DNA from 2 places in the Streptomyces africanus genome. Region 2 is predicted to be linked to the other one. Evidence: riboswitches for the same ligand, from Rfam matches in the RefSeq annotation. Region 2 holds a riboswitch; the other holds the start of a gene.
The links. Region 2 has a riboswitch for cyclic di-AMP ahead of QF034_RS30255 (M23 family metallopeptidase). Riboswitches for the same ligand answer to the same signal wherever they lie in the genome.

Region 1 (7,295 bases), 1.4 Mb from region 2:
CTGCAGCTGGTGGCACAGCACGGGCGGGAGGCGCTGCTGCTGGCCGTGGCACGGGAGGCGGAGCTGCGCATCGGGAGCTGAGGACACCCCTGGCGGATTTAGATGCATACACATATGATGCAAGCGCGCGTAATTGACGCGCGCCTAATTTCTGGGGGACACCCATGACCCGTCGCTTCCTCTTCGTCCTGGGCAGCGCCCGTACCGACGGGAACACCGAGCTGCTGGCCCGCCGGGCCGCCGAGCAACTGCCCCCGGACGTCGAACAGCAGTGGCTCGACCTCGCCGAGCATCCGGTGCCCGACTTCGAGGACCTGCGGCACGCCGGCGACCACGTCCGCCCGACCGAGGGCAACGTGGCCCTGCTGCTCGACGCCACCCTCGCGGCCACGGACATCGTGATCGCCTCGCCCCTGTACTGGTACTCGGTCTCCGCGCACACCAAGCGTTACCTGGACTACTGGTCGCGCTGGCTGCGCACGCCCGGCCTCGATTTCAGGGCGACCCTGGCCGGACGCACCCTGTGGGGCGTCACCGCGCTCGCACACACGCAGCCGGAGGTGGCCGACCCGCTGGTCGGCACGCTCAACAACTCGGCCGCGTACCTGGGGATGCGGTTCGGCGGAGTGCTGCTCGGCAACGGCAGCAAGCCCGGTGACGTGCTGAACGACACCGAGGCACTGACCCGCGCCAAGACGTTCTTCGCGCAGGAGGCGCCCCTGGCCCGCTTCGTGTACGAGGACTGAGCTCTGTCAGGACTGAGCGCTACGCGGTGATGTCCTTCGTGGTGAAGCGCGCCCAGGCCGCCGAGCCGAACACCGCCGCGTACAGGGCCTGGAGGCCGAGGTTCTTCGCCAGGTCGTCCCAGTAGACGGGTTCGCGCATGAGGTCGGCGAAGGACAGCCAGTAGTGCGAGAAGAAGTACGGCTGGAGGGCGTGCAGTTGCGGGATCTGGTCGAGGATCTGGACCGTGATGAGCAGGCCGACGGTGGTCGCCATCGCCGCGATGCCGCTGCCCGTGAGCGTCGAGACGAACAGTCCGAGCGCGGCCACGCCGATCAGTGACGCGGCGACGGCCAGGGCGATCAGCAGGGCTCTGCCCAGCCCCTCGGCGAAGCTGATCTGCGTGCCGGAGATGGTCGTCAGATCGCCGAGCGGGAACAGCAGCGCGCCGACGGTCAGCGCCGAGACGGCCACCACGAGGGTGGCGGCCAGACAGAAGATGACGACGGTCGCGTACTTGGTGAGCAGCAGGCGGGTGCGGCCGGCCGGGGCGACCAGCAGGTAGCGCAGCGTGCCGGCGTTCGACTCGCCGGCGATCGCGTCGCCCGCGACGACACCGATCGCCATCGGCAGGAAGAACGGGAGAGTGGCGGCCAGCGCGGTGAAGACGAGGAACAGGCCGTTGTTGGTGATCTGCGAGATGAACGCCGGTCCCCCACCACCACCGCCGCCGGGCGACGAACCGTCACTCGTCTCCATCTTGACGGCGATGCCGACCAGGACGGGCACGCCCGCCAGCACGGCCAGCAGCGCGAGGGTGCGCCAGCGCCGGAAGGTTGTTGTGAGCTCGCTGCGCAGCAGCCCGAAGGTCCACAGCGGACTCACCGGCCGTACGGCCTCTGCGGCTTCAGCCTGCGACATCGAAACCCTCCCCGGTCAGCGCCACGAACGCGTCCTCCAGCGAGGCCCGTTCGACCGTGAAGCCGCGGACGCGCACACCGGCCGCGACCAGCGCGGCGTTCACGTCGGCGAGGTCGCGGTCCGGCGGTTCGCCGGTCACCCGGTCGTCCGTGACGACGACGTCGCCGACGCCCTGCTCCTTCAGCACCCGGGCCGCCTCCGCCGGGTCCGGCGTCGTCACCACCAGCCGGCCGCGCGCCCCGGCGGACAGCTCGGCGACCGCGCCCTGGGTGATCAGACGGCCCTGCGTCATCACGGCCGCGTGCGTGCAGACCTGCTCGATCTCGTCGAGCAGGTGGGAGGAGAGGAACACGGTCGTGCCGTCCGAGGCCAGCTCCCGTATCAGCGTGCGGATCTCGCGCATGCCCTGCGGGTCGAGGCCGTTGGTCGGCTCGTCGAGCACGAGCAGCCGGCGCGGCTGGAGCAGCGCGGCCGCGAGACCCAGGCGCTGTTTCATGCCCAGTGAGTAGGCCTTGGCCTTCTTGCCCGCGGCGGCCGTCAGGCCCACCCGGTCCAGCGCGGCGGCGACCCGGGCCTTCCGGGAGCGCGGATCGGCGGCCGGGTCGGCGGAGTCGTACCGGATGAGGTTGTCGCGGCCGGAGAGGAAGCCGTAGAGGGCCGGGCCCTCGATGAGGGCGCCGACGTGCGGCAGCACGGCGCGGGTGGCCCGGGGCATGGGCTGCCCGAGCACCGTCGCCGTGCCGGAGGTGGGCTCGATGAGGCCCATCAGCATGCGGATGGTGGTGGTCTTGCCGGAGCCGTTGGGGCCGAGGAAGCCGAAGACGCTGCCCGCCGGGACGGTCAGGTCGAGGCCGTCGACGGCGAGCTGTCCGCCGCGGTAGCGCTTGGTGAGCGCGCGGGTGGCGATGACCGGCTCTCCGGTCTCGGCCCGCGCGCCGCTGTGCTCCGGCTCCGCGGCGGACGGTTCGCCCATCGGCTTCCTCGTTCTCTCCACGTCCCGCAGGGGAGCGGGACTTACTTCCCGGCGTCGGCCGCCTTCACGAGCGCGTCCTTGGTGACCATGCCCACGTAGACCTTGCCGTCGTCCGTGATCAGGGCGTTGACCAGGCGGGTGGAGAAGACCGTGCCCGAGCCGAACTTGCCGGTGACCTTGTCGCCGAGCGAGTTCACGAAGCCGCCGAGGTCGCCGCCGGCCTCGCCGGAGGGCACGCCCTCGCCGCCGGTGTCGAAGGTGGCTATGGAGCTCCAGCCCTCGCCGATGGTCTTCATGCCGTCGAGGCCCTTGCCGAGGTCCTCCCCGGCCTTGGGGGCGTGTTCGCGCGGCCCGCCCTTCTCGAAGCCCTTGCCGAAGTCCTTGTCGGAGCCCTTGCCGGAGCCCTTGCCGGCGTCCTTCTCCTCGGTGACCTTCGCGCCCTTGGGCGGGGTGAAGTCGAAGGTCGACGCGGTCGGCTTGGTGAAGCTGACCTGGGTGAAGCCCGCGTCGACGACGGCGGCGCCGCCGCTCGTCGGGGTCAGCGTGAACTTCAGCGGCATGCCGGTCTTCGCGTCCACGGCGACGGTGACCGCGCCGACGGTCGAGCCGGACTGCTTGGGCTTGATGACCAGCTTGTAGGCGTCCCGGCCGGCGACCTGGGCGGTGCCGTCCACGGTCACGGAGGTCGTGTCGTCGGTGGCCTTCAGGGCCTCCTCGGCGAAGTCCTTCGGCGTGGCCGGCGGCTGCTGGTCCTTCCCGCGCTCCGGGCTGTCGGAGGCGGTGCCGTGGTAGACCTCGTTCGACTTGCTGTCGTAGCCCCAGACGTCCTTGCCGTTGTGGACGATGCTGTACTCGGCGGCGTTCTCCAGCAGCGACAGCTTCTGCTTGTCCGGGCCGTCGGCCGCGACGCGCAGGGTGTGCGTGCCGGAGGCCAGTTCCGTGAGCTTGGCCGTCGGGTCGGCGGAGGAGCCGCCCTGGTCCGGGCTCGCGGCACCGGACATCAGGCTGCTCTCCAGCCCGCCGAGGTCCGGCAGGCCGAGGTCCGTGCTGATCTTCACCGTGCCGGACAGCTGCTCCACGTCCGACTTGGCGATCTTCTCGATGAGCTGCTGGGCGGTGATCTTCGGGAGGTCGGGGTCACCGGAGTCGGCGAGTGCGGGGACCAGCCCGATCGTCGCGGCCGCCACCCCGATCACCGTGACCGGGACGACGTACCGCGCGGCTTTGCGCCGCCCGGAGCGCTGCTCGTCGACCTCCCCGGCGGTCGTGCTGTCGTCGGATGCGTACGGTGCCATGTGTGCCCTACCTCCGTGATCGGCGGCGGCTGTCCGTGTCGTGCACGCACTCGTCCCTGAGCCGCCATTCTCACCCGAACTGGTGAGGAGTGGTGCTTTCCGTGGTGACTATCTGACCAAATCGGCCGGCGAGATACGTCAGACCCCGGGCTCAACTCCACGTACTGCTGCGGTATGACACGAGAGGGCGGCTTCTCCCTCGACCCGTAGGGGTCGTGGGGGAAAAACGCGCTAGCCGGCCCGGTGCACCACCGCGTCGGACAGCTCCACCAGTGCCGTCTTCGCGGCGCACTCGGGCAGCGGCGCCAGTGCCGAGCGGGCGTCCTGGGCGTAGCGGACGGTGTCCTGCCGGGCCTGTTCCAGGGCCGGGTGGGCCCGCAGCAGGCGCAGGGCCTCGGCGTGCCGGTCGTCGTCGGTGAGGTCGGAGTCCAGCAGCTCGCACAGGGCGATGTCGTCCGCGAGCCCGAGCCGGGCCGCGCGCTCGCGCAGCCGCAGCACCGGCAGCGTGGGGATGCCCTCGCGCAGGTCGGTGCCGGGCGTCTTGCCGGACTCGTGGGAGTCGGAGGCGATGTCCAGGACGTCGTCCGCGAGCTGGAAGGCGACGCCGAGCCGTTCGCCGTACTGGGTCAGCACGTCCACGACCGTGTCGTCGGTACCGGACATCATCGCGCCGAACCGGCACGACACCGCCACCAGCGAGCCGGTCTTGCCGCCCAGCACGTCCAGGTAGTGCTCGACCGGGTCGCGGCCGTCCTGCGGTCCGGCCGTCTCCAGGATCTGCCCGGTCACCAGCCGCTCGAACGCCTCGGCCTGCACCCGCACCGCCTCCGGGCCCAGGTCGGCCAGGATGTGCGAGGCGCGGGCGAAGAGGAAGTCACCGGTGAGGACCGCGACGGAGTTGCCCCAGCGGGCGTTCGCGCTCGCCACCCCGCGCCGCACGGTGGCCTCGTCCATCACGTCGTCGTGGTACAGCGTGGCGAGGTGGGTCAGCTCCACGACGACGGCCGACGGCACGATCCCGGGCGCGTACCGGTCGCCGAACTGGGCGGCGAGCATCACGAGCAGCGGACGGAACCGCTTGCCGCCGGCCCGGACCAGGTGCTGGGCGGCCTCCGTGATGAAGGGCACCTCACTCTTGGTGGCCTCGAGCAAGCCTTCCTCGACAGCCGCCAACCCGGCCTGGACATCGGCTTCCAGAGCCTGGTCCCGCACGCTCAGCCCGAACGGCCCGACGTCGGTCACGAGGGGTCTCCTGTCTGCTGGTGTCTGCCGGTGATTACGCGGTTTGTCGATAGGTCGCTGCCATCACTCGAGTCAGCGTATCCGGTCACGTTTCGATCACCACCAGCGCCCGGGGTTACAGGCCGGGTGGTATCCGATCACGACCGCAATGTTTTCGATCAGCTCATAAGAGCAGACATTTATCGACTTACCAGGTGATAGCGAGCTATGCACGATTTGCCGTGTTGGATAAGCGAATTCCCCTAGGTGCAAATTGCCCCACGGACTCGTGATCAGTGAGTTGAATCACGTTATCCCCTGTGACGCCCCACTCCGGCACCGACCCGTACCTCCTTCCGCCGTACGCAAGTTGAGCCTTGGCTTCAGCAAAGGATCAAGCGCCTCATAACCCCCTGACCAAGGTCAACCGCGCGATATGTGACTCCGGTGCTTGTTCCCGACATGTGCTCTCGCATACGTTCCGGGCCTGTCCGGCGGACGCCGAATCCTGCCACCGCCAGGACTCCCCACACGAACCCACTCACTCACGCAGGGCAGGAGCGGGGGACCCAGGTAAGTCGCCGGTCCGCGCAGCGGAACGGCTCGGGGTGAAGCCGCGTACGGCACACAGCGCCGTAGGCGGCCGGGCACCTCCCGGCCCGAACCCGACAGCTCACCTCGCAGGCGCCGGAGAGGAACATCGCCATGCCTCGAGGCAAGCACCGTCGCACCAGAACCAGTCAGCTCACCCGTCGTGTCGTGGCCGCCGGCACCGGCGGAGCGGCCCTCGCCCTGCCGCTGATCGGCGCGACGCAGGCCAGCGCCGCCCAGCCGGCTCAGAGCGCACCCACCGTCGCGCAGTCCGTGCCGCAGGCGGCCCAGCCCGCCACATCCCTCACGTACACCGTCGCCAAGGGCGACTCGCTCGCCCGCATCGCGGACAAGTACGACGTGTCGGGCGGCTGGAAGCAGCTCTACAAGGACAACCGCGCCGCCGTCGGCGACAACCCGCAGCTGATCCACCCGGGTCTGAAGCTCAAGGTGAAGTCGGCCAAGGCGGACGCCGCGAAGAAGACGGCGACCAAGTCCTCCGCCCCCGCCAAGCCGGCCGCGAAGCCCGCCGGTGGCGTCGCCCAGGCCACCCAGGCCTCCGCGAAGACCTACCCGAACAACCTGGACGGCTGGATCCGCGAGGCGCTGGACGTCATGGCGCAGAAGGGGATTCCGGGTTCGTACGACGGCATCTACCGCAACATCATGCGCGAGTCGTCCGGCAACCCCCTGGCGATCAACAACTGGGACTCGAACGCCGCCCAGGGCACGCCGTCCAAGGGTCTGCTCCAGGTCATCGACCCGACCTTCGCCGCCTACCACGTGGCCGGCACCTCCTTCGACCCGTACGACCCGGTCGCCAACATCACGGCGGCCTGCAACTACGCGGCGGCCCGCTACGGCTCGATCGACAACGTCAACGGCCCGTACTGAGCCGTCCCGCCCAGCAGTCGTTCGAGGACGACGGCGATGCCGTCGTCCTCGTTCGACAGGGTGATCTCGTCGGCCACGGCCTTGAGTTCGGGATGCGCGTTGGCCATGGCGACGCCATGGGCGGCCCAGTCGAACATCGGGATGTCGTTGGGCATGTCACCGAAGGCGATGGTGTCCGCCGGCCGCAGCCCCAGGTGCTCGGCGGCCAGCGCCAGGCCGGTGGCCTTGGTGATGCCGCACGGCTGGAGCTCGACGGTGCCGGGCCCCGACATCGTCACCGTCGCCAGTGAACCGACCACCGCGCGGGCCGTCGCCGCCAACTCGTCGTCCGTCAGACTGGGGTGGCGCAGCAGCACCTTGCTGATGGGCTCGCCCCACAGGTCGTCGCGCCGGTCGACCCGTACCGCCGGCAGGGTCGGGTGCGGCATGAGATAGCCGGGCTCGATGAGCGTGAGGCCGTCGACCCCGTCCTGGTCGACCGCGGCGTACACCTGCCCCACCTCGGCCTCGATCTTGCCGAGGGCGGTCTCCGCCAGCTCCCTGTCCAGGGTGATGGACCACAGCAGCCGGTCCGCGCCGGCGTCGTACACCTGCGCGCCCTGCCCGCACACCGCGAGCCCCGTACAGCGGAGGTCGTCCAGGAGCGGCCGCACTCTCGGCGCCGGCCGGCCCGTCAC
Region 2 (7,295 bases):
GCGCACCAACTACTTCGAGACCATGCCCGCCCACCAGCTGGAGCTCGCCCTCTGGCTGGAGGCCGACCGCATGGGCTCCCTGCTGGCGGCGCTCGACGACGAGTCGATGGAGAACCAGCGCGACGTCGTCAAGAACGAGCGCCGGCAGCGCTACGACAACGTTCCCTACGGCACCGCCTTCGAGAAGCTGACCGCCCTCGCCTACCCGGAGGGCCACCCCTACCACCACACCCCGATCGGCTCGATGGCCGACCTGGACGCGGCCACCCTGGAGGACGCGCGCGCGTTCTTCCGCACCTACTACGCGCCGAACAACGCCGTGCTCTCCGTCGTCGGTGACATCGACCCGGAGCAGACCCTGGCCTGGATCGAGAAGTACTTCGGCTCCATCCCCGGGCACGACGGCAAGCCCGCCCCCAGGGACGGCACGCTGCCGGAGGTCATCGGCGAGCAGCTGCGCGAGGTCGTCGAGGAGGAGGTCCCGGCGCGCGCCCTGATGGCCGCCTACCGGCTGCCGCACGACGGCACGCGCGCGTGCGACGCGGCCGACCTGGCCCTCACCGTCCTCGGCGGCGGCGAGTCCTCCCGCCTGTACAACCGTCTCGTGCGGCGGGACCGTACGGCCGTGGCGGCCGGCTTCGGCCTGCTGCGGCTCGCCGGGGCGCCCTCCCTGGGGTGGCTGGACGTGAAGACGTCCGGTGACGTGGAGGTCCCGGTCATCGAGTCCGCCATCGACGAGGAGCTCGCCCGGTTCGCCGAGGAGGGCCCCACGGCCGAGGAGATGGAGCGCGCCCAGGCCCAGCTGGAGCGCGAGTGGCTGGACCGGCTCGGCACGGTCGCCGGCCGCGCCGACGAACTGTGCCGGTACGCCGTGCTGTTCGGCGACCCGCAGCTCGCCCTGACCGCCGTACAGCGCGTACTGGAGGTGACGGCCGAGGAGGTCCAGGAGGTCGCCAAGGCCCGTCTGCGGCCCGACAACCGCGCGGTGCTCGTCTACGAGCCCGTCGCCGACGAGACCGGCGACGCGGAGACCGCCGAGGACGCCGACACCACCGAGGACACCGCAGCCGCGGCCCTGAACGAGAACGAGGAGGCGGCCAAGTGACCGAGCTCGCCACGATGGACTTCCACCCCCAGCCGCAGGCCGGCGAGGCCAAGCCGTGGGCCTTCCCGGCCCCCGAGCGCGGCACGCTCGGCAACGGCCTGACGGTCCTGCGCTGCCACCGCCCCGGCCAGCAGGTCGTCGCCGTGGAGGTGCTGCTGGACGCCCCCCTGGACGCCGAGCCGGCCGGCCTCGACGGCGTGGCCACGATCATGGCCCGGGCCTTCTCCGAGGGCACCGACAAGCACTCCGCCGAGGACTTCGCCGCCGAGCTGGAGCGCGCCGGCGCCACCCTCGACGCGCACGCCGACCACCCCGGCGTGCGGCTCAGCCTGGAGGTTCCGGCCTCCCGGCTCGCCAAGGGGCTCGGCCTGATCGCCGACGCCCTGAGGGCCCCCGCGTTCGCGGACAGCGAGGTCGAGCGGCTGGTCCGCAACCGCCTCGACGAGATCCCGCACGAGCTGGCCAACCCCGCCCGCCGTGCCGCCAAGGAGCTCTCCAAGGAGCTGTTCCCCGCGGACTCGCGCATGTCCCGGCCCCGCCAGGGCACCGAGGAGACGGTCGCCGCGATCGACTCCGCGGCCGTACGCGCCTTCTACGAGAGGCACGTCAGGCCCGCCACGGCCACCGCCGTGGTCGTCGGCGACCTCACCGGCATCGACCTCGACGCCCTGCTCGGCGACACACTGGGCGCCTGGACCGGCACCGCGGCCGAGCCGCGCCCGGTGCCGCCGGTGACCGCCGACGACACGGGCCGGGTCGTCATCGTGGACCGTCCCGGCGCCGTCCAGACGCAGCTGCTGATCGGCCGGATCGGCCCGGACCGGCACGACCGCGTGTGGCCCGCGCAGGTGCTCGGCACGTACTGCCTCGGCGGCACCCTCACCTCCCGCCTGGACCGCGTGCTGCGCGAGGAGAAGGGCTACACCTACGGGGTGCGGGCCTTCGGCCAGGTCCTCCGGTCCGCCCCGGACGGGACCGGTGCCGCGATGCTCGCCATCAGCGGCTCGGTGGACACGCCCAACACCGGCCCCGCCCTCCAGGACCTCTGGACGGTGCTGCGCACGCTCGCCGCCCAGGGGCTGACCGACGCCGAGCGGGACGTCGCCGTGCAGAACCTGGTCGGCGTGGCGCCGCTGAAGTATGAGATGGCGGCGGCCGTCGCGAGCACGCTGGCCGACCAGGTCGAGCAGCACCTGCCCGACGACTTCCAGGCCACGCTGTACCGGCAGCTCGCCGAGACCGGCACCGTGGAGGCCACCGCGGCGGCCGTCAGCGCCTTCCCGGTGGACCGTCTGGTGACGGTGCTCGTCGGTGACGCGGCGCAGATCAAGGGCCCGGTCGAGGCCCTGGGCATCGGCGAAGTCGCGGTCGTCGCCGCCGAGTAGGGGCACGCGCGCGTAGGGGCCCTGGTTGTCTTCTAAGGCACCAGGGCTCCTTTATGCCCGAATTAGTGCGGAGGTTGCGTGTCTGCCCTGTGGGATGCGCTACAAAAACCCGGATCCGTTTGGGAATTGAAAGTGGACCCGCTTAGGTTCGTCCGGGCTGTTCGTCAGGCAGTGCGCCGCACCCGCGGCACCGGACAGTCATCGCCGAGTCCCCGTACGGCGCGAGCCAGGGGAGCCGGGGACCCACCGCAGTCCCTGGGGTGAATCGGACGCCCGCGCGAGCCGCGAGGGGGTCCGTAGGAGACCTTCCTGCTCCGAACCCGTCAGCTAACCCGGTAGGCGAGAAGGAAGGAAAGGACCAGGCACTCCATGGCGTTCACCCGCGCCACCGGGAAGCATCGTCGTCCCAGCCGCATGCAGCGCGGCACGGCCCGCGCGGCGGGCGTCGCGGCCCTCGCCACCACCGGTGTCATCGGCACCGTGGCCGCCCCGGCCTTCGCCGCCGAGCCCTCCGTCGAGCAGACCGGCCTCACCCCCGTCGTCACCATGGGCGACACCGTGGCCCAGCAGATCGACGCCCAGGCCGCCGCCCAGAAGCAGGCCGCCGAGGAGGCCGCCGCCAAGAAGAAGGCCGAGGAGGCCGCCCGCGAGCGAGCCGCCGAGGCGGCCAAGGAGGCCAAGGAGGCGGCCGAGAAGGCCCGCGAGGCCAAGGAGCGCGCCGCCCGCGAGGCCGAGCGCAAGCGCCTCAACACCTTCGTGCCCCCGATCTCCGGCTCGTACGTCTCCACCGGCTACCAGGCCAGCAGCGGCCTGTGGTCCTCCGGCAGCCACACCGGTGTCGACTTCCACGCCGCCAGCGGCACCTCCGTCCACGCGGTCGGCATGGGCGAGGTTGTCGAGGCCGGCTGGGGCGGCTCCTACGGCAACCAGATCGTGATCAAGATGAACGACGGCACGTACACCCAGTACGGCCACCTGTCGTCCATCGGCGTCTCGGTGGGCCAGAAGGTCACCCCCGGCCAGCAGATCGGCCTGTCCGGCGCGACCGGCAACGTCACCGGCCCGCACCTGCACTTCGAGGCCCGGACGAGCCCCGAGTACGGCTCCGACATCGACCCCGTCGCCTACCTCCGCTCGCACGGCGTGAGCGTCTGACGGCGCACCACTCCGCTTCCCCGAGGCCCCGGCTCCCCGAGCCGGGGCTTTCGGCGTTTGTGACGCCCGGCTGTCCAAAAAATATCCCTGGATTCCGGTCCGCCGTCGGAAATTCCGGCTCATTGCAATAGAGTCACGGAACACGTGTCACTCGTCGACGTTTCACGGGGATTAAACGGAGGTCGGTCATGCGCATTCCGGCGCACTCGGTGTGCACGGCCATCCGGGACGACATCGTCGCGGGTGTCTACGAACGCGGCGGCCGGCTGACCGAGGAACTCCTCGCCCGCCGCTACGGCGTCTCGCGCGTCCCCGTCCGGGAGGCCCTGCGCACCCTGGAGGCCGAGGGTTTCGTGGTGACCCGGCGGCACGCGGGCGCGTGCGTCGCCGAACCCACCGAGCAGGAGGCCGCCGATCTGCTGGAGATGCGGCTGCTGCTGGAGCCGCTGGGCGCGGCCCGCGCGGCCCAGCGCCGTACCGAGGCCCATCTGAAGGTCCTGCGCGGCCTGGTCAGGCTCGGCCAGGAGCGCGCCCGCCGGGGCAACAGCGACGACCTGCGCTCCCTGGGCGGCTGGTTCCACGAGACGCTCGCACAGGCCTCCGGCAGCCCCGCACTGACCTCGATGCTCACCCAGCTCCGCCACAAGATCGCCTGGATGTACACCGTCGAGGCGCCGGCCGGGCCCGTGGAGGCCTGGACCGAGCACGGCGCGATCGTGGACGCGGTGGCGCGCGGGGACAGTGAGCGCGCGCGGGCGGTCACGGCGCTGCACACCGAGCGCGCGACGGCCGCGCACCGGCTGCGTTTCGGCTCCGCCGGGGAGCGGGCCGAGCGTGTGAGGAACTCGCAACATCCCGTAAACACGGCGAGCCTGCGGCATTAACACAAGAGCCGTATACAAAGAGGAAGTAATTCGCGGGGGATTATTTCTGCTGCCCGGGAACGGGAAATTCACGACCCGCGACCGGAAATGGCGAAGGGCTCGTCCGATGAATTCGGACGAGCCCTTCAGGGTGTGCCTGACCAGGTGTACCGGATCAGGCGCGGAAGAACGCTCAGACGGTCTCGGGCAGTTCCTCGAGACCCTCGGAGACCAGCTTCGCCAGCCGGTCCAGGGCGGCGTCCGCACCCTCGGCGTCGGAGGCGAGGACGATCTCCTCGCCGCCCTGGGCACCGAGGCCGAGGACGGCCAGCATGGAGGCCGCGTTGACGGGGTTGCCGTCTGCCTTGGCGATCGTCACCGGGACGCCTGCGGCCGTGGCGGCTCGGACGAAGATGGAGGCGGGGCGGGCGTGGAGGCCCTCGGCCCAGCCGACGTTGACGCGGCGCTCAGCCATGTGTTGCTGCCCTTCGGTTTTCAGGGTTGTCTAGACCAGTTTCCCATACGTGAAGCTGCCGGAGCGGTCCTGATGCACCGCCCCGGGTGCCGTCGGATCGCGGCCTCGACCCGACTGACGCCCTCCACAGACTGCCTCGCGCCGTTGTCAGACGCCAGACGTACTCTGGGGCCCATGCAGACCTCGCCGGACCGGCACGAGTATCCCGCCCACTGGGAAGCCGACGTGGTGCTGCGCGACGGTGGCACCGCGCGCATCCGGCCCATCACCGTTGATGACGCCGAGCGCCTGGTCAGCTTCTATGAGCAGGTCTCCGACGAGTCGAAGTACTACCGCTTCTTCGCGCCGTACCCTCGCCTGTCCGCCAAGGACGTCCACCGCTTCACGCACCACGACTTTGTGGACCGGGTGGGACTCGCGGCCACAGTCGGCGGCGAGTTCATCGCCACCGTACGCTACGACCGGATCGGCGCGGACGGAACGCCCGCGTCCGCACCCGCCGACGAGGCCGAGGTCGCCTTCCTGGTGCAGGACGCCCACCAGGGTCGTGGCGTCGCCTCCGCCCTCCTCGAACACATCGCCGCCGTCGCCCGCGAGCGCGGCATCCGCCGCTTCGCCGCCGAGGTGCTGCCCGCCAACAACAAGATGATCAAGGTGTTCACGGACGCCGGGTACACCCAGAAGCGCAGCTTCGAGGACGGCGTCGTCCGTCTGGAGTTCGACCTCGAACCCACCGACCGCTCCCTCGCCGTCCAGTACGCGCGCGAGCACCGCGCCGAGGCCCGGTCCGTGCAGCGGCTGCTCGCGCCCGGCTCGGTCGCCGTCATCGGCGCCGGGCGCACCCAGGGCGGCGTCGGCCGCAGCGTCCTCGGCAACATCCGCGACGCCGGGTACACCGGCCGTCTCTACGCCGTGAACAGGGCACTCCCCGAGGGACAGAAGGAGCTCGACGGGGTCCCCGCCCACCGCTCGGTGCGGGACATCGACGGCCCGGTCGACCTCGCGGTCGTCGCCGTGCCGGCCGAACACGTGCCCGAGGTCGTCACCGAGTGCGGCGAACACGGCGTGCAGGGGCTGGTCGTGGTCTCCGCCGGGTACGCCGAGAGCGGCACCGAGGGGCGCGAACGCCAGCGCGCGCTCGTGCGGCAGGCGCGCACGTACGGCATGCGGATCATCGGCCCGAACGCCTTCGGCATCATCAACACCTCCCCGCGGATACGGCTCAACGCCTCCCTCGCGCCCGAGACACCGCGCCCGGGCCGGATCGGCCTGTTCGCCCAGTCCGGCGCCATCGGCATCGCCCTGCTGTCCCGGCTGCACCGGCGCGGCGGCGGCGTCACGGGCGTGACCGGCGTCTCCACGTTCGTCTCCTCCGGCAACCGGGCCGACGTCTCCGGCAACGACGTCCTCCAGTACTGGTACGAGGACCCCGACACCGACGTCGTCCTCATGTACCTGGAGTCCATCGGCAACCCGCGCAAGTTCACCCGTCTCGCCCGCCGCACGGCCGCGGCGAAGCCACTGGTCGTCGTCCAGGGCGCCCGGCACGCGGCCGCGCCCCAGGGGCACGCCGTACGGGCGACCCGGCTGCCGCACGCGACGGTCTCCGCGCTGCTGCGGCAGGCCGGCGTCATCCGGGTCGACACGATCACCGAGCTGGTGGACGCCGGGCTGCTGCTCGCCCGCCAGCCGCTGCCGGCCGGGCCCCGGGTGGCGATCCTCGGCAACTCCGAGTCGCTCGGCCTGCTCACCTACGACGCGTGCCTCGCCGAGGGGCTGCGGCCGCACCCCCCGCAGGACCTGACCACGGCCGCCTCCGCCGCGGACTTCCACGCGGCCCTGTCGCGGGCACTGGCCGACGACCGGTGCGACGCGGTGGTCGTCACCGCCATACCGGCGGTGGGGGAGGGCTCGGTCGCGGACGCTGCCCTCGCCGACGCGCTGCGCTCCGCGGTGGCCGCCGCCCCGGCCAAGCCGGTCCTGGTGGTGCACGTGGAGCTGGGAGGCCTGGCGGAGGCCCTGTCGGCGGCGGCGAGCACGGCACCGCAGGCCGAGGCGGACCACCCTCCGCACATCGCCCCTCGCCCGGCATCCACGGAAGATCGACTCCCCACCGCCGAGGCTCCCGAAGGCGAGCACCTCATCCCCGCCTACCCCGCCGCCGAGCGCGCCGTCCGCGCCCTCGGGCAGGCCGTCACCTACGCGCAGTGGCGGCGCGACGCCGCCGACCCCGGCAAGGTGCCCGAGTACGAGGACATCGACCAGAAGGGCGCCGCCACGCTGATCGACGGGCTCCTCGCGCGCGGGCAGGG

Region 1: another riboswitch for cyclic di-AMP. It lies ahead of QF034_RS24040 (LysM peptidoglycan-binding domain-containing protein); the one in region 2 lies ahead of QF034_RS30255 (M23 family metallopeptidase).

The regions. Positions count from the first base shown of each region.
Region 1 covers NZ_JAUSYP010000001.1:5,164,215-5,171,509, reverse strand. Annotated here, with positions in the region: gene QF034_RS24070 (amidase) at 1-81, shown strand, start outside; gene QF034_RS24065 (flavodoxin family protein) at 165-746, shown strand; gene QF034_RS24060 (ABC transporter permease) at 766-1,644, opposite strand; gene QF034_RS24055 (ABC transporter ATP-binding protein) at 1,631-2,617, opposite strand; gene QF034_RS24050 (LolA family protein) at 2,659-3,912, opposite strand; gene QF034_RS24045 (polyprenyl synthetase family protein) at 4,144-5,154, opposite strand; cyclic di-AMP (ydaO/yuaA leader) riboswitch at 5,662-5,835, shown strand; gene QF034_RS24040 (LysM peptidoglycan-binding domain-containing protein) at 5,839-6,618, shown strand; gene QF034_RS24035 (HAD family hydrolase) at 6,582-7,295, opposite strand, start outside.
Region 2 covers NZ_JAUSYP010000001.1:6,524,343-6,531,637, forward strand. Annotated here, with positions in the region: gene QF034_RS30245 (M16 family metallopeptidase) at 1-1,105, shown strand, start outside; gene QF034_RS30250 (M16 family metallopeptidase) at 1,102-2,490, shown strand; cyclic di-AMP (ydaO/yuaA leader) riboswitch at 2,683-2,846, shown strand; gene QF034_RS30255 (M23 family metallopeptidase) at 2,860-3,645, shown strand; gene QF034_RS30260 (GntR family transcriptional regulator) at 3,834-4,529, shown strand; gene QF034_RS30265 (HPr family phosphocarrier protein) at 4,702-4,983, opposite strand; gene QF034_RS30270 (bifunctional acetate--CoA ligase family protein/GNAT family N-acetyltransferase) at 5,158-7,295, shown strand, end outside.